3 regions of the Exiguobacterium sp. N4-1P genome follow, and region 1 is predicted to be linked to each of the others. Evidence: predicted binding sites of a transcription regulator. Region 1 holds the regulator's gene; each other region holds the start of a gene.
What was found. The regulator Rex, encoded in region 1, represses fermentation and respiration genes when NADH is low (regulators of the CRP and FNR family bind a similar motif). The targets are predictions, from matches to a motif close to TTGTGAAATATTTCACAA.
Positions count from the first base shown of each region.

Region 2: a site for Rex is predicted at 5,529-5,546, ahead of adhE (bifunctional acetaldehyde-CoA/alcohol dehydrogenase). Genes of this name have one in related genera too.
Region 3: a site for Rex is predicted at 1,877-1,894, ahead of A0126_RS02720 (formate/nitrite transporter family protein). Genes of this name have one in related genera too.

Region 1 covers NZ_CP022236.1:2,657,565-2,665,265, reverse strand. The annotation lists gene A0126_RS13580 (DoxX family protein) at 1-77, shown strand, start outside; gene A0126_RS13575 (flavin reductase family protein) at 96-689, shown strand; gene A0126_RS19195 (hypothetical protein) at 807-956, shown strand; gene A0126_RS13570 (hypothetical protein) at 1,187-1,579, opposite strand; gene A0126_RS13565 (ABC-F family ATP-binding cassette domain-containing protein) at 1,579-3,480, opposite strand; gene A0126_RS13560 (redox-sensing transcriptional repressor Rex) at 3,649-4,308, shown strand; gene A0126_RS13555 (twin-arginine translocase TatA/TatE family subunit) at 4,308-4,511, shown strand; gene tatC (twin-arginine translocase subunit TatC) at 4,519-5,298, shown strand; tRNA gene A0126_RS13545 (tRNA-Ala) at 5,406-5,478, shown strand; gene A0126_RS19430 (hypothetical protein) at 5,650-5,808, shown strand; gene A0126_RS13540 (hypothetical protein) at 5,910-6,389, shown strand; gene A0126_RS13535 (hypothetical protein) at 6,394-6,861, shown strand; gene A0126_RS13530 (hypothetical protein) at 6,888-7,364, shown strand; gene A0126_RS13525 (hypothetical protein) at 7,379-7,701, shown strand, end outside.
Region 2 covers NZ_CP022238.1:8,672-16,372, forward strand. The annotation lists gene A0126_RS16380 (glycosyltransferase family 2 protein) at 1-715, shown strand, start outside; gene A0126_RS16385 (glycoside transferase) at 712-1,674, shown strand; gene A0126_RS16390 (hypothetical protein) at 1,716-2,588, opposite strand; gene A0126_RS16395 (undecaprenyl phosphate transporter UptA) at 2,644-3,237, opposite strand; gene A0126_RS16400 (Na+/H+ antiporter family protein) at 3,342-4,664, opposite strand; gene A0126_RS16405 (beta-class carbonic anhydrase) at 4,807-5,358, opposite strand; gene adhE (bifunctional acetaldehyde-CoA/alcohol dehydrogenase) at 5,691-7,701, shown strand, end outside.
Region 3 covers NZ_CP022236.1:526,523-534,223, forward strand. The annotation lists gene A0126_RS02710 (YitT family protein) at 113-982, opposite strand; gene A0126_RS02715 (hypothetical protein) at 1,115-1,726, shown strand; gene A0126_RS02720 (formate/nitrite transporter family protein) at 1,916-2,752, shown strand; gene A0126_RS02725 (DUF1232 domain-containing protein) at 2,802-3,221, opposite strand; gene A0126_RS02730 (aminopeptidase) at 3,320-4,543, shown strand; gene murB (UDP-N-acetylmuramate dehydrogenase) at 4,628-5,539, opposite strand; gene A0126_RS02740 (GNAT family N-acetyltransferase) at 5,839-6,354, shown strand; gene A0126_RS02745 (GNAT family N-acetyltransferase) at 6,380-6,832, shown strand; gene A0126_RS02750 (hypothetical protein) at 7,008-7,367, shown strand; gene A0126_RS02755 (hypothetical protein) at 7,482-7,701, shown strand, end outside.

The sequences.
Region 1 (7,701 bases):
TGGCACTGATCGTCATCGCCTTAGGCGTTGCGATGATCGGAGCTGGAGACTATTCACTCGCAGCACTTATCGGGTGATCGAAAAGGACGGTTTTTATGAAATTTGATGCAGCAGACTTAAGTCCAAAAGAAAACTATAAATTGTTGATCGGCAGCATCATTCCTCGACCCATCGCGTTCGTGACGACCAAAGGTGCAGATGGAGTCGTCAATGCGGCGCCATTTTCCTTTTTCACGGTCGCTTCAAGCAACCCGCCGCAACTGGTCATCGCCGTCCAGCAGACGGAGCAAGGGCAAAAGGATACCGCAAAAAACATCTTGCTGAATCAGGAATACGTCATCCATATCGTCAGTGAAGAAATCGTCGAGGCAGTCAATGAAACCGCGGCACCACTCGCATATGGTGAAAGTGAACTCGAACGGACGAATTTGACGTTAGTCGATAGTGATTTGATCGATGTTCCGGCTGTCGCAGAAGCGAAGATCCGCTTTGAATTGAAGCTGACGAATCATCTCGAACTCGAAGGGGCCAACCTCTTGATTGGGGAGATCGTCCGGTATCACGTCGCGGATGAACTCGTCGAGTCGTTCCGGATTGATCCGGATGGTTTAAAAGCGATCGCCCGTCTCGCAGGTAACGACTATGCGAAAGTCGGAGACATCTTTACGATTGCCCGACCGACGAGCTGAAGGCGGATCGACGAGTAGGACTAGTATTTTTTAGAAGCAAAAAGGCACGTCCCGAACGCGGGACGTGCCTTCAGCGTATAGCCAAACTCTTATAAATCACGAAAATTTTACATGAGGATGCTGTCAGTTCACGCTTCCCTGTCTCGCCTCGTCTTCAAAGCGGCAATCTTCCGCGCCGCTACAGCAGAGCTGCAGGGTCGCGACCGATTGCTTTTCGCTTTAAAAGCGATTCGAGACGGATTGCGCTCTAAACCGTCTACAGTCTAAAAAGCGTCACGTTTCGTTGACTCCTACGGGAAAAAGTGCGTTTTTAACGCGACTTGCCAGAGGCAGGCAAGACCCTGCTCGTTGTCCGCTAGGATCAAGGAGCAACGGCTTGCGCCTCGCCCGAGGTAATCAACGAAAACAGACGCTTGATTGTGATAGTACCTTGTCTACAGTCTAAAGGCATGTCCCGAACGCGGGACGTGCCTTTTTATGTCGGACAACTGAAGAAGTTACTCTGCATGGTGACGTTTTTCGTACTGGAAACCATCGAGTAGAAAAAAGAGAATCGCCAGTGCCCAAATCCCGAGACAGCTGATCAAAAAGGCGACGAGCGGTGAAACGGCTCCGTAATAGCTGATGATTAACGGGTCATTCAGTTCAACGAACATCTGGGTCGTCAGCAACGTACAGATTAATCCGGATAAGAGGCTGATGAAGAGACCACTCCACGTCTTAATCACGAGACCAATCATACACGAGATGAGGATGAACAACAGGACGACGGCATTAAAGGCATCCGGCCGGATGAAGGCCGACACGTAGTCGGCATACATCGGAACGAAATAGAGCACCCCGGACAATAACCCTTGAACGAGGTTGATGACATAACTTTTCGAGCGCATTAGTGGAAACTCTCCCATCGTTCCATCAGTTCGAGGAGGTCCGTATCAATCTGATCCCGTTCTGCCGACAGCGCCGTCGCCTTCGGAATATCGTTGAAGACTTCCGGTTCGCAAAGCAGTTGTTCGATTTCAGTTGATCGAGTTTCCAGCCGTTCGATGTCTTGTTCGAGTTGTTCGAGCTGTTGTTTCTTTTTTCGTTCTTCTTTTTGCGCATCTTTGTCGATGCTTTTCGAAGCAGCGACTTTGATTGCTTTTTCTTCCTCTGCTTCGAGGCGGGCGATTTCTTCTTTCTCGGCCTTCTTCTCCATATAGTAAGAGTAGTCGCCGAGATAATCCGTCACACCGTCCGGATTCATCTCGATGACGCGTGTCGCAACCCGGTCGATGAAGTAACGGTCGTGGGAGACGAACAGGAGCGTGCCTTCATAGTCGACAAGCGCGTTCTCAAGCACCATCTTCGAATCAAGATCGAGGTGATTGGTCGGCTCATCGAGAATGAGGACGTTCGTTTTGCGTAATTTTAACTTCGCGAGGGCGAGGCGTCCGCGCTCGCCGCCGGATAATTCATGAACGAGCTTGAAGACATCATCACCACTGAACAGGAATTGACCGAGGACGGACCGGACTTGTTGTTCCCGCATCAACGGCCACTCGTTCCAAATTTCATCGATGACCCGGTTGCGGTCGTTGAGCTCGGCCTGCTCCTGATCGTAGTAGCCGACAGAAACGCCGGTCCCGAAACGATGTTCACCGAATAACGGTTTAATCCGGTTGACAAGGACTTTCAGTAACGTCGATTTTCCGATTCCGTTCGGACCAACGAGGGCGAGGGATTCGCCGCGTTGTAAGCGGAACGTGATGCCTTTTGAGACGGCTTCTTCATAGCCGACCGCGAGTTGCGTGACTTGTAACACATCGTTCCCACTTTGTTTTTCAATCGGGAACGACAGGACGGTGCTGCGTTCATCCCCATCCGGACGATCAATCCGGTCGACTTTTTCAAGACGTTTGCGGACGCTTTGTGCGCGTTTCGTCGTCGTCGCCCGTGCGATGTTACGCTGGATGAAGTCTTGCATCTTCGCGATGTCTTCCTGTTGCTGTTCGAACTGCTTCATCTCTTGTTCATACAGTGCTGCCTTTTGTTCCAAGTACTTCGTGTAGTTGCCGGTAAACTTCCGGCAGACGTTGCGTGACAGTTCATAAACGACGTTGACGACCTGGTCGAGGAAGTAACGATCGTGGGAGACGATCAAGACCGCTCCACGGTAACCAGCCAGGTAACTTTCGAGCCAAGAGAGTGTATCGATGTCGAGGTGGTTCGTCGGCTCGTCAAGAATCAACAGCTCAGGTGCCTGAAGTAACATCTTCGCCAGTGCGAGTCGCGTCCGTTGTCCACCGGATAGCGTCTGGATCCGGCGTGAATAATCGTCCGGATAAAAACGCATCCCGTGCAGGACGGAGCGGATGTTGGCTTCGAACTGGTAACCGCCGGCGTCCGAGAAGTCATGTTGTGCCTGATCGTATGTTTTCAACAGACGGTCATAAGCAACAGCATCATTCAAGATATGGTCCATTCCCATCTCAATCTCCATCCGACGGAGCGAACGTTCCTGCTCTTGCAGGTGCTCGAACACGGTCAACATTTCATTCCAGATCGTTTCATTCGACTCAAGACCACTGTCCTGGGCGAGGTAACCGATTTTCACTTCCTTACTCTTCATGATCTCACCAGAGTCATGACTGAGCTCTCCGGCGATGATTTTTAAAAGTGTCGATTTTCCGGCACCATTTCGTCCGACGAGCGCAATCCGGTCTCGCTCCTGTACTTCGAGTTTAATATTGTCTAAAATCGGCTCAACACCGAATGATTTTGATAGTTGGTTCACTTGTAAGAGAATCATAAAAACATCCATCCTTCCACCCTTTAGTCTATCATGAAAAAAACGCAGGAGTCCCGTGGAATATATTATTTGTTAGTCTATGTGAAGTGGTTTACAATCAAAGAGAATAGAATTCTTTGCATTGATTTGGGTGCCACGTCAGAACGTGGCCGAAGGGGGAACTGCAGTATGAATGGGCCAGACACAAAAATACCACAAGCGACGGCGAAACGACTGCCGTTATATTATCGTTTCATTCAGAGTCTTTATAACTCAGGCAAGCTGCGCGTCTCTTCAGCAGAGCTCAGTGAAGCGGTCAAAGTCGATTCAGCGACGATCCGCCGCGATTTTTCCTACTTTGGGGCGTTAGGGAAAAAAGGATACGGTTACAACGTACAACATCTATTGACGTTTTTCCGAAAGACACTGAATCAGGATGAAGTCACGAATGTGGCACTTGTCGGGGTCGGACATCTCGGAACGGCGTTTGCAAATTATAACTTTTTAAAGAATAATAGTACTCGGATAGTCGTTGCGTTTGATGCGGACGAAAACAAGGTCGGAACAACGACGCAAGACGTTCCTATCTATCATGTCTCTGACATGAAAGAGCAAATCGAAGCGAACAAGGTTGATGTCGCCATCTTGACGGTCCCATCCCAGTTCGCACAGTCAGTAGCGGATGAGTTAGTTGAGTATGGTGTGACCGGAATCCTGAACTTTACACCGGCGCGGTTGAACGTACCGGCCCATGTTCGGGTCCATCACATCGATTTGTCGATCGAGTTGCAGTCACTAGTTTATTTCATGAAGCATTATTCGCAATCAGCTGAAGGAGTGAAATCATAATGGAAAACTTAATCCCGTTTACACTCGGTATTGGACCAGGAAGTATCGCCTTAATCGGTGCCGTCGCCTTGATCATCTTCGGACCGAAAAAGTTACCGGAGCTCGGTCGTGCTGCCGGTCAGACGTTAAAAGAGTTCAAGAGTGCGACAAACGGCATCATGGACGATGATAAAGACAAAAAGGATGAATCGAAAGAGAAGTGATTAAATTATGGCGATTGATCAAGAACAGAGTGTGACATCGCATCTAGACGAGTTGCGCAAGCGGATCGTCTGGTCACTCATCATCGTCGTCGTCTTGTTCGCCGCGGCCTTTCCGCTCGTCCGACCGCTCGTGCGATTTCTGCAGTCGGACCTGAAAGAGCTCGGCATCGGATTGAATGCCTTTAATGTGGCCGATCCCCTGATGTTGTACTTGAATTTAGCGTTCATCATCGCGGTCGTCCTGGCTTCACCATTTTGGATGTACCAGCTATGGGCGTTCATCCGACCCGGTTTATTCGAACAGGAACAGAAAGCGACCTTGACGTATATTCCGGTCACGTTTTTCTTATTTTTGTCCGGGATCGCGTTCTCTTATTTTTGGTTACTTCCGTTTCTACTCAAAGTATCGACGGAACTTGGGCAAGAGCTCGGCATCGAGCAAGTCATCGGGGTCGAAAACTATTTCAGTTTCTTAATCCGGCTGACGATTCCGTTCGGTATCTTGTTCCAACTGCCGGTCGTGACGATGTTCTTGACTCGTCTTGGACTCGTGACGCCATTGTTCATGCGGAAAAATCGAAAATATGCGTACTTTGCGCTGTTTGTCATCGCGGCTTTAATCTCACCACCGGATGTGACGTCACATCTGATGATTTCGGTACCGTTGTTCGTCCTCTATGAAATCAGCATCATGATTTCAGCCCGGACGTACAAAAAAGTACTGATTCTTGAGCAACAGGCGGAGCTTGAACGGCAAGCGGATTTGATGCGTGAGTTGAATAAGTAACAGTCTCCTCTCGGTCGTTTCGGCGACGGAGAGGTTTTTGTTTGGAAGCGCTCTTTTTATATTGAAAAAGTGAATCGATATGGTTTATACTGATTACAAGAATATGAGGGGGCTTAGCTCAGCTGGGAGAGCGTTTGGCTGGCAGCCAAAAGGTCGTCGGTTCGAGCCCGATAGTCTCCATATGTACATCACTTGGCATTTGCCGAGTGGTGTTTTTTGTTATAGTGGTGGCGGCAAAACAGAAGCTTACAGCCTGGATAATGTTGATGAACCGATTGAAGTCGTTTTCTGTGTTTATCCTTTTGAGGGAATGGGAAATTTCTTAATAGGTAATCAAGAGGGGGAAGCATTATGAATCCATTTACGACGTTAATTGCCTTCATCGTCGGCTGTCTTGTTCTGTATCTCGGAATCCGTGATAAGAACGGTTGGTTGATTGGTGTGGCACTGATTCCGTTAGCAATTGTTGCGTATAGCGTCATCTATCTCATCATTCAAGTTTCAGCCTAGAAACTCCTTTTTTAAGGAAGTTTCTTTTTTTTTGAAACATAACTGGTAAACTGTAAGTATATGACAGTATAGACAGTTGAAACGAGGGAGGGCATTTCAGGATGGAACAAACGCTCCGAGAGGAACGATTACAGGCGTTGACGGTTGCTTATATCGAAAAAAATCAATTGCAGAATAAGAGTTGGGTCATCGCTGCCTTGATGGCGACAGCAGGAACGTTTACGGAAATCTTCAGCACGACCATGTACTTGAGTCTGTTACCGCTTGTCTTTCTCGTGTTTGATCTCCCGTTTCGACTCGAAAAACGAAAAATCCTGGCGCGCTATCTCTCAAGCGACCAAGTGATGAACCAATCGTTGCTGTGGCTCGGGATTCAATTCGTCTTGTACGGTTCGCTGTACACCGTGATACTTGAGACGAAAGAGATGTCGATCTGGAAAATTGCCCTTTGGATGCTGATCATCCTCGCACCGGTCTATTACGTTACGGATTGGTTGTTTAAAAAGATTGCCCGGTCAGGCGATCCCGACTTCGTCAGTGATAAAGAAATTCATGCGAATGTTAAAGAAGTGGAGGAGTGACAAGGTGAGTACATTGATTGAAAAAAATACACGGTTGAAATTACTGGGACCGCCATTAAAAAGGATTCAGCATCTGGTGCCGGTTCCGGTTCTGCTGCTTGCGCTTGCTGGTTGGTTCATCCCGGGTTTTCGGGAAACAGGGCTGTTCTCCTTATTTGCGATTACGGTATTCTGTTTGGCTAACGCACTTAGAGAAATCATTCGTCTGCGGATTTTAAAGCAACGCCTCGCGAAGGACGTCTATAAAAAGACTGTCTTGAAAGTGGCACGTGTATCGATGATCGGTTCGTTCATCCCGATCCTTACACTTTATGTGGGGACTGTTTTTCCACAATACGCCGGTATTTCTTTTACGGTCTTTCTTGTGTCGATCATCGTCGCCTACTTGATTGTGTCCCGATTGAACAAACAAGCGAAACAACTGGATCCGGCATTCGTCACGATGCGTGAGATTGAGCGTTACCGTAAGTAAGCGAAACACACAAGAGGAGTGAGCGGATGAGAAACACTTTAAGCACGTATCAAAAATGGACAAAAATCAGCCGGCAAATCCGGACGTATGTAATTGCGGGCGTATTTTTTGCGGTGCTGTTCTTCTCCGGAAGCGGGCACCTGACGGATTCAGCAATTGGATTTTTGATTCTTACGCCGTTACTCGCCTATAATGGCATGCAGCGAGTGATCCAATCTGTTCTGTTAGTTCGGTCGAAGGTACAGGCGCGACCACTTGGTCTGCTGTTCGGTGGGATCACTTTACTCGAAGCGGTCTTTATTGCGGGTGCCGCAGTTGTCGCCCCACACCTTGGACAATGGGGCTATCTGTTTCCGCTAATGTTGTGGATTTCAGGGATGCTGCAATTTCAAAAGTGGACGGACCGGACGGTAGCGAAGCTCGATAAAATGGATTTGCTTGAGACACCGAACCGAAAAGGAATCGAACACCGTCATCCGACGGGCGAAGGAATCGGGATGTAACGAGGAGGCAGACGATGGAGAGCATGCAACGCGAGCGGAAAATGGATTATATCCGATTTTCAAAACAGGCACGTTACATTCAAACGGTCTTGTTTGGACTGGTATTGTTTGTATTTCTCTTTTTAACAGACGATTGGCATCTGACAGAATCATCGTTTCAGTATTTTTTGTTAGTCCCTTTGTTGTCCTATCAATGGATCGTCCGATTCCTGAAGTACCGCTATTTCAAGAAGCGGTTTGACGGGCTTGAGGCCTGGGATCATCTCGGACTACCGTATATATTGATCAGTATCATCGAAGTACTGGTCGTCGTCCTGGGGCAAATCATCACGCCCTA
Region 2 (7,701 bases), on a different contig from region 1:
TATACTTACAAGAATGATTGCCATAGAGTTTCAAGTATTTCAATTAATTATGCAAAGCGGCCGATGGAAAGCTTTTAATACCGGTTCACTAGCCGGGACGAACATGTTATTAAAAAGAAGTGTAATTGAAGAATTAGGTGGATATGATCCGTATGCACTAGCTGAAGATGCAGAATTAACTATGCGGATAACAGCACTTGGTTACAAACTACCTGTCGTATACGAGTCAGAGACATGGGAGCAAGAACCTGAAAACTTGAAAGTGTATATGAAACAACGAACACGTTGGATGTTAGGGAATATATATTTATTGGAAAAAGCATTTGTGACTAAAGAATTTTGGAAGGGACGTACACTTGTCCATTCATTGCAACATATCTTGACCTACCTTTTATTTATTTTCTTACTGCTTATTTCAGACACAGTCTTGATACTAGGGTTGTTTGGCTACGCTTTTGATGAAGTGAGCACCCCATTAATCATGTTTTGGTTTATGACTTATTTAGTCTATACTATTCAAATTTTAGCAGCACAAGAATTAGAAAAAACTGCGACACCACTTAATGTATTGATTGGCCTGATAATGTATTTTACATATGCTCAATTATTTGTCGTACTTTTATTCCGAGGTGTTTTTGCATATGTGAAAAGTAAGCTCAATAATGAAGTGATTGTATGGGATAAAACGAAACGTGTCAAAGTAGAGCAATCATGAAACGAATTATCTTAGGTGTTATCGTAATTATACTGTGTATAGCTGCTGGAGGCGTTTACTTTACTATGAAAAATCAAGATGAAATCGTGAATCAAATTGAAAATTCCTACATGGAAAAAGGTCTGATTCGTGATTATGATAAAGTCGAATCTATGCATCTCGCTGAAAGTATTGGACAGTATATGACTTATTTAGTTGAAATCAATGACGAAAAACGATTCGAGGAACAGGTGAAAGTATTAGAAAACAATTTCTTTGTTAACGAATCAGATAATCTATTTATTAAGTGGGAATTAAATAATACAACTTCAACTAATGCCATCGTAGATGATTTTAGAATAAGTAATGCATTACATTTAGCTGCTAAAGTGTTTGAAAAGCAAAAATATAAAGAAATTGCTACAAAGATTGACGATAGCGTTAAAAAAAATATGATTCGGTCAAACGTTTTGATTGATTTTTACGATTGGAAGTTTCAAGAAAAGGCGAAAACGCTCCATATTAACTATTTGGATAGTCAATCAGTAAAACGATTGGGTCAATTTGATGAAATGAAAAAAATTCTTCTAGAATCTAAAAGAAGTGGACCATTTTTTTCGGAAATATATTTTCCAGATAAACAAATATATCAGTTTGCGAATGATGCTGAAGTTAATATGATTGATCAAGTTTTAATAGCAATTGCTTATAAGGAACTGACTGGTAGGAAGGATAAATCTTTCGATCAATTCATCAGTAACGAATTATTAAAAGGTAAAATCTATACGCGTTATGATTTAAAAACAGGAGCTCCAAAATCTAATGATGAATCGAGCACAGTATATGCAATGTTGCTTTCGTATTTAGACGGTGACTTAAAAAATAAGACTGAGCAACGTCTGAAAACAATCGACTTAACCAATGCTAAAACTACACATGTATTTGATTATTTAAATGCTGCGATTGAATCAAATCGTTAATCAAAAGTACCTCGATGACTTCAAATCATCGAGGTACTTTTTTACGCGTCAAAAATCATATCACTTAATGCGCCTGTATAAAGGCGCGTTTCTGTCGTTAAGACGATTTGGTTTTTGCGCATCTTGATGGTTCCGGACAAGCATTCATCCTGCTCCGACATGAAGGACATCTGTCCTTGCTCGACATACTGTTTTCCTTGTTGCTGTAAGACGTGGGTCTGCGTATTATCCGTCGAGACGAGATAGTCCTTATAAATAGCAAAATCTGTGAACGGCCGTTTCGGTGCGTGGAACGCCTGACTCGTTCCTCCTTGCAGTTGAACGATCCGGTAGTCGGAGTAATAAAAGAACCAGACATCATTCGCAGACGAGACGTTCATTGCATAACAGTTATCGATGGGATAGTCGCGATTTTTAAAGACGACTTTCCCCTGGTCGTTAAAAGCGACGAGGCCGAACGACCCAACTGAATTGGTCGCGGCGTCAGCAAAGACGCCTTCATCGAAATAACTGACCCAAATGTGGTCACGCTCATCGACTTGGACATTTTGAATTCCGTCATCTAGACAATAACTGTCAATCAGATGACCGACTTGATCGTAAATAAAAGCATTCGGTAACCATGATCCGTCGACATCGTCATCACAACGCGAGGCGACGAGCAGGATCCGTCCGTCGGAAAACGATTCGACATAACTGAATTCAACGTCTTCCTGGGCGATGATGATCGTATTGCGCCACTGGTCATGAATCCGATGGACATGCAAGAAAGGACGGTGCCGTTTTTCATCGTAGATTTGTTCGACGAGTAGAATATGACCGGCAATCGTCAGTCCCGTCGCGATATGCGTTCCACGGATATGTGAGGCAGTGACACGATCCAGATGCATGGTTACGGTTTTTGATGTCTCCAATAGAAATCACTCCTTTTAAAAAAAGCCTGTCGCAGTAGGACAGGCTGTAAACGGATTACGTCGTACGTTGGCGTTTCTTGAGGGCGACGTACAAGACGATCATGACGACCGCTGCGATTAAGATGCCGTTCGTATAGGGAGCGGCGACGTCTTTAATCGAGCGCCAGTTCGTTCCGAGTGTCTCACCGAGATAGAGAAATAAAATCGACCACGGGATGATCGCGAGAATCGTGTAGATTGAGAACTTTGTTTGATCCATTTTGGCGAGACCTGCCGGAATGGAGATCGCATGGCGGACGACGGGGATGAATCGTGCCCCGAAAATGACACCTTGTCCGTATTTGACGAACCAACGTTCCGCGAGATCAAGATGGTGTTCCGTGATCAATACATATTTTCCGTACTTCAAGATGAGGGGACGACCGCCGTAGCGGGCGAACCAGTACAAAAACAATTGCGAGAACAATCCACCGATGACGGCGGCGACGATAGCGAGTGGCCAGCCGATCGTCCCTTGAGAAATCATGAACCCACCATAGGATAAGACGATCTCACTCGGGATGATTTCAATCATCAAGCCAAGCGCGATTCCGACATAACCTAAGTCGGCTAAATATAGTAAGACGGTATTGACGACGCTAGATAACACGTTCCACACTCCTTTAATTGCACTTCATCCCTTCATTTTAGAGAAGTCCACGCAAAATGGAAAGAAAAAAATCACCCCGTCGTTAAAACGAGATGATTTCTTCATTAAAGAATGACGGCAGCAATCGTACCGAAAATCAGCAATGGTAAGTTGTAGTGTAAAAATGTCGGAATGACCGTTTCACGCATGTGATCGTGTTGTCCGTCAGCATTCAATCCGCTCGTCGGTCCGAGTGTCGAATCACTTGCCGGACTACCGGCGTCACCGAGTGCACCGGCTGTACCGATGATGGCAATCGTCGCCTCGAGACTGAATCCGTACTGGATGCAAAGCGGCACGAAGATGGCGGCGATGACCGGAATCGTCGAGAAACTTGAACCGATTCCGACAGTGACAAGTAATCCAATCAATAGCATGACGAAGGCAGCGACGAGCTGCGAATCGCCCATTAACGATTTTGAGTTTTCAACGAGTGGTTCGATATCACCTGTCTCACGTAAAACGTTTGAGAAGCCATTCGCTGAAATCATGACGAATCCGATGAACGACATCATCCGCATACCGCGTGTGATGACATCGTCTGCTTCGCTGAAGCGGACGAGTCGTAACACGAGGAAGAGCAGGAGGCCGGTCGTCGCGGCGATGATCATCGATTCCGTCGTCAATTGGACGACGAGCGTCGCGATGACGACAATTGAACTCAGTAATAATTTGGATTTCGTGACGACAGGAATCTCGTAATCGTCCGGTGCGATGTTCCGCATCTCATATTCACGCGGTTTCCGGTAATTGTATAAACCGAGTAACAATCCGAACAACATCCCGAGCGCCGGAATCGCCATCGCTTTGATGACTGATGCGCCAGCGGTGTCCATCCCGTTTTCTTGTAAGTTCGGTAACAGAATCTGATTGAGATAGATATCACCGAAACCGATTGGTAAAAACATATACGGTGTGACGAGACCAAACGTCATGATGATGGCCATCCGGCGCCGGTCAATTTTCAAATCATTAAACAGACCGAGTAACGGCGGGATGATGATCGGAATGAAGGCGATGTGAATCGGCAAGACGTTTTGTGAACTGATTGCGAGTAATAAAATCGCGAACATGATGAACCCTTTTAACTTCTTGACCGACGTCGCATCGGCACTTCCTTTTGAGCGAGCAATCAAGCTATGTGCGAGGGCGTCCGGCAAACCTGTTTTCGACAGGGCGACGGCGAACGCACCAAGCAAGGCATAACTGAGGGCAATTTCTGCGCCGGCTCCAAGACCGCCTGAGAAACTTTCGATCGTTTTCGTTAAACCAAGACCGCCGAGTAAACCACCGGCGAGAGCGCTGATGACCATCGCGAGGACGATGTGGACACGGAAGATGGCTAAGACAAATAAAAGGATAACGGCTAAAACAACAGCATTGAACATAACTATAAAACCACGCTTTCTTTTGGTATCACTGTACTATACTAAAGTATCATACAGACCGTTCTTTTTGCTGTCAAGAAAAAAACATAAAAAGGCACGACCGGTGTCGGTCGTACCTTCTTTCTACTATATAAGGACAAGTTTAGCAATCGACGCGGTCGAGTTTCCCTGTTCCCGGGTCGATGACGAGCCCGTGGACGTTCGTGCCCGGTGGTAATAATGGATGGTTTTTAATCAGACCGACGGAATGACTGACGTTTTCTTCGACTGACGTGAACCCGCGTAACCATTGTTTCAAGTCGACGCCGGATGCTTCGAGTGTCTTTAGGACTTGTTGATTGATGCCGCGTCCTTCCATCTCGGCAATCATGTTTGCCGGGTCGATCGTACTCATGCCGCAGTCATGGTGACCGATGACGATGACTTCTTCCGCCCCGAGTGCGTATAAGGCGACGAGGATCGAGCGCATGACGGAACCGAATGGGTGTGACAGAACGGCCCCGGCATTTTTAATGATTTTTGCATCGCCGTTTTTCAGACCGAGCGCGTGCGGGAGGAGTTCCGTCAAGCGGGCATCCATACATGTTAAGATTACGACCTTTTTATCTGGGAATTTATCCGAGATGAATTGTTCGTATTGTTTTTCTTCGACGAATTGTTCGTTGAACGCAAGCATTTGATTGACGATTGTCATGAAACTTCCTCCTTCAAAACAAATAAATATGTATCTTTTAATAGATTACACGATGTTTTGTCCGTCAGACAAGCAAAGAAAATAGGTGCTGTGAGAAAAGTCACAGGCAAGGGATTCAAAAAGGATGCCTTGTCCGACAACACCTTTTGAGAATGAGAACGTTTTCAATGATGTGAAATAGTTCACAGGATGGTCATGCACAAATCATCAAAAAGGCGGTATGATTGATTTGTGAAGGAAAGCACAAACTATTGAATATCAGCTTGGCATTCCTAACATTTAGTAGGGAAATGCAGACTCAGATTCGTTCCAAAATAGGGAGGAAACCTAACATGGCTGTCAAAGAAAAAATCAAACAAGACGTATCACCTGTCGAACAAACGATCAATAAAATCGTTGCAAAAGGTCAAACTGCATTACAAGAATTATTAACATTTGATCAAGAGAAAATCGATACGATTGTCCGTGACATGGCGCTTGCCGGTCTCGAACGTCACGTTGAACTGGCACGACTCGCCGTTGAAGAAACAGGACGTGGTGTCTTTGAAGATAAAATGATTAAAAATATGTTTGCGACGGAATATATCTATAACAGTCTCCGTGAAGAAAAAACGGTCGGCGTCTTAGAAGAAGATGTTCAAAACGGCATCACCTATATCGCAGAACCGGTCGGTGTCGTCTGTGGCGTCACACCTGTGACGAATCCGACATCAACGACGATGTTCAAAGCGTTGATCGCGATTAAAACACGAAACCCGATTGTGTTCGCCTTCCACCCGTCAGCGCAAAACTGCTCACTCGAAGCAGCGAAAACGTTACGTGACGCGGCTGTCAAAGCCGGCGCACCGCGTGACTGTATCCAGTGGGTCGAACAACCGTCACTCGAAGCAACAAAAGTCTTGATGAACCACACGGATATCGCGATGGTCCTTGCGACCGGCGGAGCCGGCATGGTCAAATCAGCCTATTCAACAGGTAAGCCGGCACTCGGTGTCGGACCGGGGAACGTCCCGTGCTACATCGAAAAAACAGCAAAAATCAAACGTGCCGTCAGTGACCTTGTCCTCTCCAAAACGTTTGATAACGGCATGATTTGTGCATCGGAGCAAGCAGTCATCGTCGATCAGGAAATCTACGCGGAAGTTCGGGCGGAGATGGAAGCACTCGGTTGCTACTTCTGTACAGCAGATGAGAAAAAACGTCTCGAAGCGCTCGTCATCAAAACCGATACATGTGCCGTCAATGCCGACATCGTCGGGAAACCGGCAACCTGGATCGCAGCAAAAGCGGGCATCGACGTTCCGAGCAACACCGTCATGCTCGTCGCAGAACTTGAAAAAGTCGGCTCAGAAGAACCACTCTCACACGAAAAACTAAGCCCTGTCCTTGGTGCGTATAGCGTCCAGTCAACGGAAGATGCGTTCCATGTCGCCGAACGGATGCTTGAAATCGGTGGCCTCGGTCATACGGCAGTCATCCACACGACGAATGACGACTTGATGACGACATTCGGAATGCGGATGAAAGCCTGCCGGATTCTCGTCAACAGCCCGTCAGCACACGGTGGGATTGGTGATCTGTATAACGAATTGACACCATCACTGACACTCGGTTGCGGCTCTTACGGGAAAAACTCCGTCTCTGAAAACGTAACGGCGAAACATCTACTCAATGTCAAGAAGGTGGCGAGACGACGCGTGAACATGCAGTGGTTCAAAGTACCGGAAAAGATTTTCTTTGAAAAAAATTCAGTCCAATACTTGAAATCGATTCAAGATGTCTCACGTGCGTTGATCGTCACCGATCAAGCGATGGTCGAGTTCGGCTACGCGGATAAAGTCATCCGCAACTTACCGGCAGGCGTCAGCTACCGGATCTTCGACCAAGTCGAACCGGATCCATCGGTTGCAACGGTTCAGACAGGAGCGCAAGCGATGCGCGACTTCAAACCGGACTTGATCATCGCCCTCGGTGGCGGATCAGCGATGGATGCAGCGAAAGGCATGTGGCTCTTCTACGAGCAACCGAACGAAACGTTCTCGAACTTACGTCAAAAGTTCCTCGATATCCGGAAACGGGCCTATAAATTCCCGGCGCTCGGTAACAAAGCGAAGTTCGTCGCGATTCCGACGACGTCCGGAACAGGATCTGAAGTCACACCGTTTACCGTCATCACGGACAAAGAGAAAAACGTCAAGTATCCGATTGCTGACTATGCATTAACACCAGATGTCGCAATCATCGATCCGGAATTCGTCATGACGGTCCCGGCATCAATCACGGCGGACACCGGAATGGACGTCTTGACACATGCGACAGAAGCCTTCGTCTCCGTCCTCGCGA
Region 3 (7,701 bases), 900 kb from region 1:
AGATGAAACCTGAAGCGATACCAAACGTAGACGTATATGATGGGTCAGCCTTCGTTTACAAAAAACAACCCACCTCATGACAGGGGGTGTCGTTTCATCGTGTGCGGTTCATTTAAAAAGAGTAGGAATGTTCTTTGTAATTTCCGAAGACGGTATGAATCTCAGAGAAGGTGACGAAGGCATTAGGTTCGACAGAAGAAACAATTTCCTGAAGACGAACGATTTCATTATTCTGTACGACGACATAAACCATCTTCTTTGTCCGGTTGGAATAGCCACCGCGCGCATCGAGAATCGTGACACCACGACCAAGTTCTTTTGTGATGACGTCGTTGATTTCATCTGCTTTTTCACAAATGATAATACATTGTTTAGAAGCAGAGTAAAAACTATAGACCGTTTGCAACGCCTTGGCGCGAACGAAGCTCATAATTAATGCATACATAACATGTTTTAAGTCGAAGACTAGCCAAACTAAGATATAGATCACTAAATCCTGCATTAAAAAAATACGCGGGAGCGGCCAGTTATGAAAGCGGGCATAAAAGAACTTTCCGAGGATGTCGAGTCCACCTGTCGAAGCGCCGCCAAAGAAGATTAATGCCATTGCGAGTCCGGAAACTAACCCTGCAAAAATGGAGGCGACGAGAGGATCGTTTAATGACTCAGGAACCACTTGTGTTGGAATCCAATCAATTAAAAATGAAGAAATAAGGACGATAATTCCTGAAAGTAGCATGAATCGTTTTCTTAAGAAGCGAAAACCAAGTAAGAAAAGCGGGATATTCAAGACAAGTTGGGTCAGTCCGATAGGCGTATTGAACAACTCTTGGAAAATAAGTGTGATTCCCATGATGCCGCCAGATCCAATGTCATTTGGAGATAATAAAAGGCTGATATAAAGGGAGTAAAGAAGTGTACCGATTAAAAGGAAACTGATTTTTTCTGTTCGTTTTTTCTTGCTCGTTTGTTTAGTCTTCATTGTGATTGATGAGAAATCCTCATGCTCCTCCTTTGTAAAGTATCTGCCTGCAAGAGTACGCCTATATAGCATTAAATTCAACCCCTCAACTGAAAAATATCGTAAAAAAAATGTGACGCGGGTCGAAAGGAATTGAGTGAATTGAAAAAAATCCTTTTATTTTTATGCTGTGCGCTCATTGGATTAAGCGCAGGTTCCGTTTTTATGTTGCATTACTCGAGGGAATCCCCTGACAATAAGTGGCGTGATGGAGCACTGGTCACCAGATATGTCGGAACATCGGTTACAAATACAAATGCAATGACAGGATTTATTGAACGATTTCCATTTTCAGACGCACTTAAACAAGTAAAGATTGAAGGGACTACCGTCTCCTTACGTTATGAAGTGACGGGTAAATCCAGAAAAGAATGGGTCGGGACAAATCATGAATGGATTGATCCGTCTACACCCTCTTTTATCAAAAGTCGATTTTCGCAACTCGTCATGCACCATACGCTGGCTCTTTTTTTAGCGATTCCTAATGTAATGACAGTTGAAATTCAATATACGGATCCTGTATCAATCCTTCAAATTAAAATCACGCGTAATGATTTTGAAGGGTATACACCACGCGATATTGAGCGAGCTTCGACGTCCACTAACCGCTTTAATCGTGTAGTTATTGACGACTATGTATTAGTTGAATCAAGACGAAAATCCTTTCTAGAATACTTCCGTTCACAACTCAAAATATACCCGTAAAGTAGTTGTATCTAGCAAGAAAAAGCTTTTTTCACAAACTTGACACAATGGTATCGTTTACATGTCATTCTTTCGTAAAAACCTTAAATAAGGGGTAGGCAGGGGTTGAACATCTTATAAGATGGAAGTATGATAATAAGTGAACAAACATTGTGAAGTGTTGAACAAGAAGAAAGCGAGGTTTCTACAATGAATGAAGTAGAAGCATTAGAAGGGCTAAGAAATAAAGCGGTTAAATCAACTAAAATGCTACAAATGCGTCCACTCGAATATTTAGTTCGTGCCATGCTTGCTGGGGTATTCATCGGTTTTGCTATCATATTTACACTCAAAGCAATCAACGGACTTTATCTAAATGAATCGGCTGCGATGACGCTCGTCGGTGGATTAACTTTTGGTGTTGCGCTTGTCTTAATTGTCTACGGCGGTGCAGAACTGTTTACAGGAAATACGATGTATTTTACTACGGCGACGATGCGTGGATACACTACAAAAATGGATACGTTTAAAGTATGGACGATTTGTTTGATTGGTAATGGTCTCGGAGGACTTGCCTTCGCGTTACTCTTTTCGCAAACTGGAATCATTCAAGAGTTAGGCGCAAACAACTGGTTGTTCGCTGTCTCTGAATCGAAAATCCATCACTCGACATGGGAAATTTTTACGCGAGCAATCTTCTGTAACTGGATGGTTTGTTTAGCGATTTTCATTCCGAAAAACATGAAAAATGAATTGGCACAAATCATGATGATGATGGTTTTAGTTGCTGTCTTCTTCGCATCAGGTTTTGACCATGTCATTGCCAATATGGCATTGTTCTCAATCGCGCTTGTCGTACCTCACCCAGAGGCGATTTCATTTGCCGGAGCAATCCATAACTTAATTCCTGCTCTCTTCGGTAACATCATCGGTGGAGCACTCTTCATGGGAATGGTTTACACGTGGTTGAATAAAGAAAAGCTAGAAGTGGATCAATCAAAACAACAAGCTGCGACAATCAACATCGCGACGAAAAAAAAAGCATAAAGAAAAGGTAAGGTAGCGACGGGTTTTCCCGCCTCCCTTACCTTTTTCTTTATTCGAGATGTTGGAAGCGATCGACATCTGCTGCGAGTTCTTCATAGATCGATTCGACGATTTGAGCATCATCGAACAGACCGAGAACATTTTCGTCAGGTAGTGCATCAACTGGGGAAGTAAAATAGAGCACAGCCGTCAATAATAATTGTTCTTGTTCTTCCTTCATCGAAAAACGTTTTTGATAAAGGGCACGTAACATCTCAAGTAACTGTTTAAGTTGGAAATACAGCACGAGTTCTGCTTCACGTTCGATATCAGACCCTTCTTCTGAAGCGATATCTTTTGTTAAATGTGCTAAGCCAACTTCTCCTCGAATCAATAAATCTTCCTGTGCTTTGTGATCTCCGACTAACGCCAATGCCTGACGGTGGAAATATGTGTAAGCGGATTTAAAATCTCCTGGTACGAATTCCATGTTCAACACTCCTTCTCTACACCTAGTTTCACCTTATTTCTTGCAAAATTGCAACTCTTTCGTGAAAATAAGAGTAAGAGACGAAAGGGGATTACATAATGCCGACTCAAGAACAACTCAAAAAGTATGCAGCACTCGCTGTACGTACAGGAATCAATTTGCAATCCGGTCAGCAACTAGAAATTCGTGCTGGCATCGAAAATGCACCACTTGTTCGTGAAATTACACGTGTTGCTTACGAAGTAGGCGCATCGAACGTTTACGTGCAATGGTCAGATGATGAAATGACGAAAATCCGTTATTTCGATGCACCGGAAGATTCGTTTGACGCATTTCCAGAGTGGTTAAAAGCACGGTTCGATCAATTAGCTGATGAAAAGACAGCCTTCTTATCTGTCGTCAGTGAAGATCCAGATCTTTTAAACGGAGTCGAGTCGAGTCGTATCGCGCGCGCGAATAAAGCAGCAGGAGTTGCACTAGCCAATTGGCGTAAATTCGTCATGAGCGACAATGTAAGCTGGTGTGTCGTTGCTGCACCTTCAGATGCTTGGGCGGCTAAGGTATTCCCGGACTCGGAAAACGCTGTAGAAGAGCTATGGGAAGCGATTTTAAAGGCAACTCGTGTCGATCAAGCAGATCCAGTCGCTGAATGGGAGAAACATGATCATAATCTCCGTACGAAAGCGACATTCTTGACGGAGAAAAAATATAAAACACTTCATTACTCGGCACCAGGGACGGAATTATCGATCGAGTTACCAGAGCGTCATGTATGGCTCGGTGGTGGTGGACCGAATGCGGACGGTGTTGATTTCATCGCGAACCTTCCGACGGAGGAGGTCTTTACGTTACCGAAGAAGACAGGAGTCAACGGTCATGTCTCGAGTACGAAGCCACTCAGCTACAGCGGAAACTTGATTGATGGCTTTACGCTTTGGTTTGAAGATGGGAAAATCGTCAAAGCAGAAGCGAAACAGGGTCAAGCGGCATTAGATGAGTTGATTTCGCTCGACGAAGGAGCACGTTATCTCGGAGAAGTAGCTCTCGTGCCGCACCATTCACCAATCTCTGACTCGGGCATCTTGTTCTATAATACGTTGTTCGATGAGAATGCCTCATGTCACCTCGCGATTGGTCGTGCCTACTCGACGTGCCTTGAGAATGGACCAAGTTTATCGAATGAAGAATTAGCCGAGCAAGGGGCGAATGATTCGATGACGCATGTTGATTTCATGATTGGCTCAGCAGATATGGCAATCGATGGCGAATTAGCAGACGGTACACGCGAAGCGTTAATGCGTAACGGCAACTGGTCAATTTAAGGATGAGCCGAATGGAGGCTAAAAAAGTAACAGGAACGGGTATCCGTTCCTGTTACTTTTTTGTGTTTAAGGAAAGTATTCGTATTAAAGTTCTTCACCGATGATTTTTACTTCGGTCTCGAGGAGAATCCCGAATTTATCCTGCACCGTTTCTTGAACGTGGTGAATAAGCGAAATGTAATCAGTCGCCGTTGCATTTTCGATATTGACGATGAAACCGGCATGTTTTTGTGAGACTTCCGCTCCACCAATTCGTGTCCCTTGAAGTCCGCTGTCCTGGATTAACTTTCCGGCGAAATATCCTTCAGGGCGCTTAAAGACACTGCCGCAAGAAGGGTATTCGAGGGGTTGCTTCGTTTCACGCTTATTCGTCAAATCGTCCATGACTTCCTTGATGAGAACAGGATCCCCCTCCGTCAAAGAAAAACGTCCTTCGAGAATGATATATTCTTTTTTAGCGAAACAGCTTGTCCGGTATCCAAGTTCGAGTTCGTCGCGTGTGATGTTTAACAGCTCACCTTGGCGTGTTAAAACCGTCGCGCTCTGAAGACAATCTTTGACTTCCCCTCCATACGCACCAGCATTCATGATAAGAGCACCACCGACTGTGCCGGGGATTCCACAGGCAAACTCGAGACCACTCAATGCATGATCATAAGCGACGCGTGAGGCTTGGATGATGGCCGCGCCGCTTTGTGCGACGAGCTCATGTTCTTCGACCGAAATATCCGTTAATTTTTCAAATGATAAGACGATGCCACGAATCCCGCCATCACGTACGACGAGGTTCGATCCATTACCGAGTAATGTCAATGGGAGATCGTTCTCATAAGCATAGCGAACAGCAAAAGCTGTTTCTTCGTAAGAAGAAGGAATGATGAAAAGGTCGGCAATTCCTCCCATTTTCGTATACGTATGATATTTTAACGGTTCATTCACTAATACAGAGTCTTCGTTTAATCCCTCGTAAAGCCCAGTCAACAACTGTTCAGTCATATAAGTTCTCAGTCCTTTTTTTATGAATTCCATTCAGCGAAAGTACGCTCAAAATATATTTTACACTAATTACGTAATTGATGTTTAGCACATAGTTCCCAAAATACAGAGTTGACACGAAAAATGCAAGGTTTATCCGAAAACTGTCATCGCTTAGTAATGAAAATATATATCTGGAATTCCGAATTTCGAAAGGTGAACAAGACAAAATAAGGATTTAGGGTATGAATCGGTTAGAAAAGGGGGAATTATAAATACGTATATAGAAGGATGTTCGGAAAATTAGGAGGGGAATCGATATGGAGAGCGAACGTTTGAGAATGCGACCTTTTTCTCAGGAAGATTTCGACTTTTATAAAGAACTCGTTCAAAATGAATTGGTGATGCAGTATATTAACGGTGGTGTTTCATTGGATGAGACGGAGGCCCGTTTATGGTTCGACCAACAATTCGAGCGGTATGAAGATGATCGTCAGACGGGGTTTTTGCTGATTGAAAAAAAAGAGGATGAGGAACCAATCGGTTTTGCAGGACTCATCCTACAAGAAGTCGACGGAGTAGAAGAACTTGAAGTCGGATATTGGTTAAAGCCGAAGCACTGGAAAGTCGGATACGGGCGTGAAGCAGCGAAACGTCTGATGCGTGAGGCATTTGAACGTGGAAACGATCGTCTGATTTCAATCATTCATCCAGAAAATCATTCTTCTCAAAAGGTGGCTCGCGCCAACGGATTGGGTTGGGAAAAAGAAACGGTCTTTAAAGGGATACCCGTCGTCGTCTATTCATGCAGACTAACCCGTCTATTTAGAGGCTGAACATTAAAGCAGAGGAGTGTAATTCATGTATCATACAGAATTTATTCGGTTTAATCAGCTTGGTGCCTTGACGCTTTATCAGTTATTAAAATTAAGAACTGATATTTTTGTCGTTGAGCAGGAATGTGCCTATTCAGAGCTCGATAATCGTGATCAGGAGGCGATTCATGCACTTGCCTATGCAGATCAGCAGTTAATCGGTTGCCTTCGAGTACTCCCTAAAAATCAATCAGGTGCTGTAGCGATTGGTCGTGTCGCCGTCCACGCTGATTTTCGGTCGCACGGTATTGCACGTCGCTTGATGAATGAAGCAATCGAACACATCCGGACACAAGAAGAAACAGGGATTTATTTGCAGGCCCAGGCCCATCTAAAAAAGTTTTATGCATCGTTTGGGTTTGAAGAGACATCTGATGTGTATCTGGAGGATGGAATTCCACACCTTGATATGCATTTATCGCTTAAAGAAGAGTATTGAATGTTCCTTTACCTAGCAACTAAAGTTCTCATCTAGGTTGGGAAGACGTCTCTCCCTTGTCGTCCCAATGGTTGTAGACATGAGGAAACGCTTATTTTCGAGAAATACTTCAAAAAATAGCGGAGTGAACCGATGATGAGAGCAGAACGAATTTCATTCGGAGGTGAATCAGTCTATGAAAAAAGTACTGGTCATTCTCGCGTTAAGTCTGATTGGACTTTTATCTTTTGCGGTCGGAATTTCTTACGCAGAGCTTCAAAGCAGCCAACAGAACTCAGAAAAGCAGTTAAAGACGATGCTTGAAAAACATCATGGAATCAGTGAAGCATCATTTTTAGAAGTGAAGGCCTCGTTTTCCCTGCAACATCGACAGGTAATCCAGGTTCGATTGCGTGGAGAACCGGCCATTACTTATGAGTTCATTCAGCCGGAACAGACAATTGAATATAGCGGTTCAATTGGAACGAGTGTCGAAAAAGTCGGAAAGCAAGATGAGATTTTTCGATCGATGCCTTTAAAAGTAGGCGAGAATTGATAGATCCTGGTGGATTTCCTTATTGTGAGGAAGGCATCAGGATTTTTTTGGCTTTCAAGAAAAGATAATATTGCGTACACTACGAAGAGAAGCAGTATTCAGGGGGGCAAACCGATGATGAAACGATTTGTGAAAAATGAGGCAGTTGGTCAGGCAGTGCGTGCATTTAAAGAATTGAATCGAAAAGATTTTGAGTATTACAATGCTGAGTTGTCCGAACAAGAACGGGTCGCTTTAAATTTCGTGAAGCGAGCTTTTGACTTAGAGTCATCAGAGCACTTGGCGCTAGCGCTTGATACGAACCAACCAGTCATTGAACTCGATCGTCTGTTAC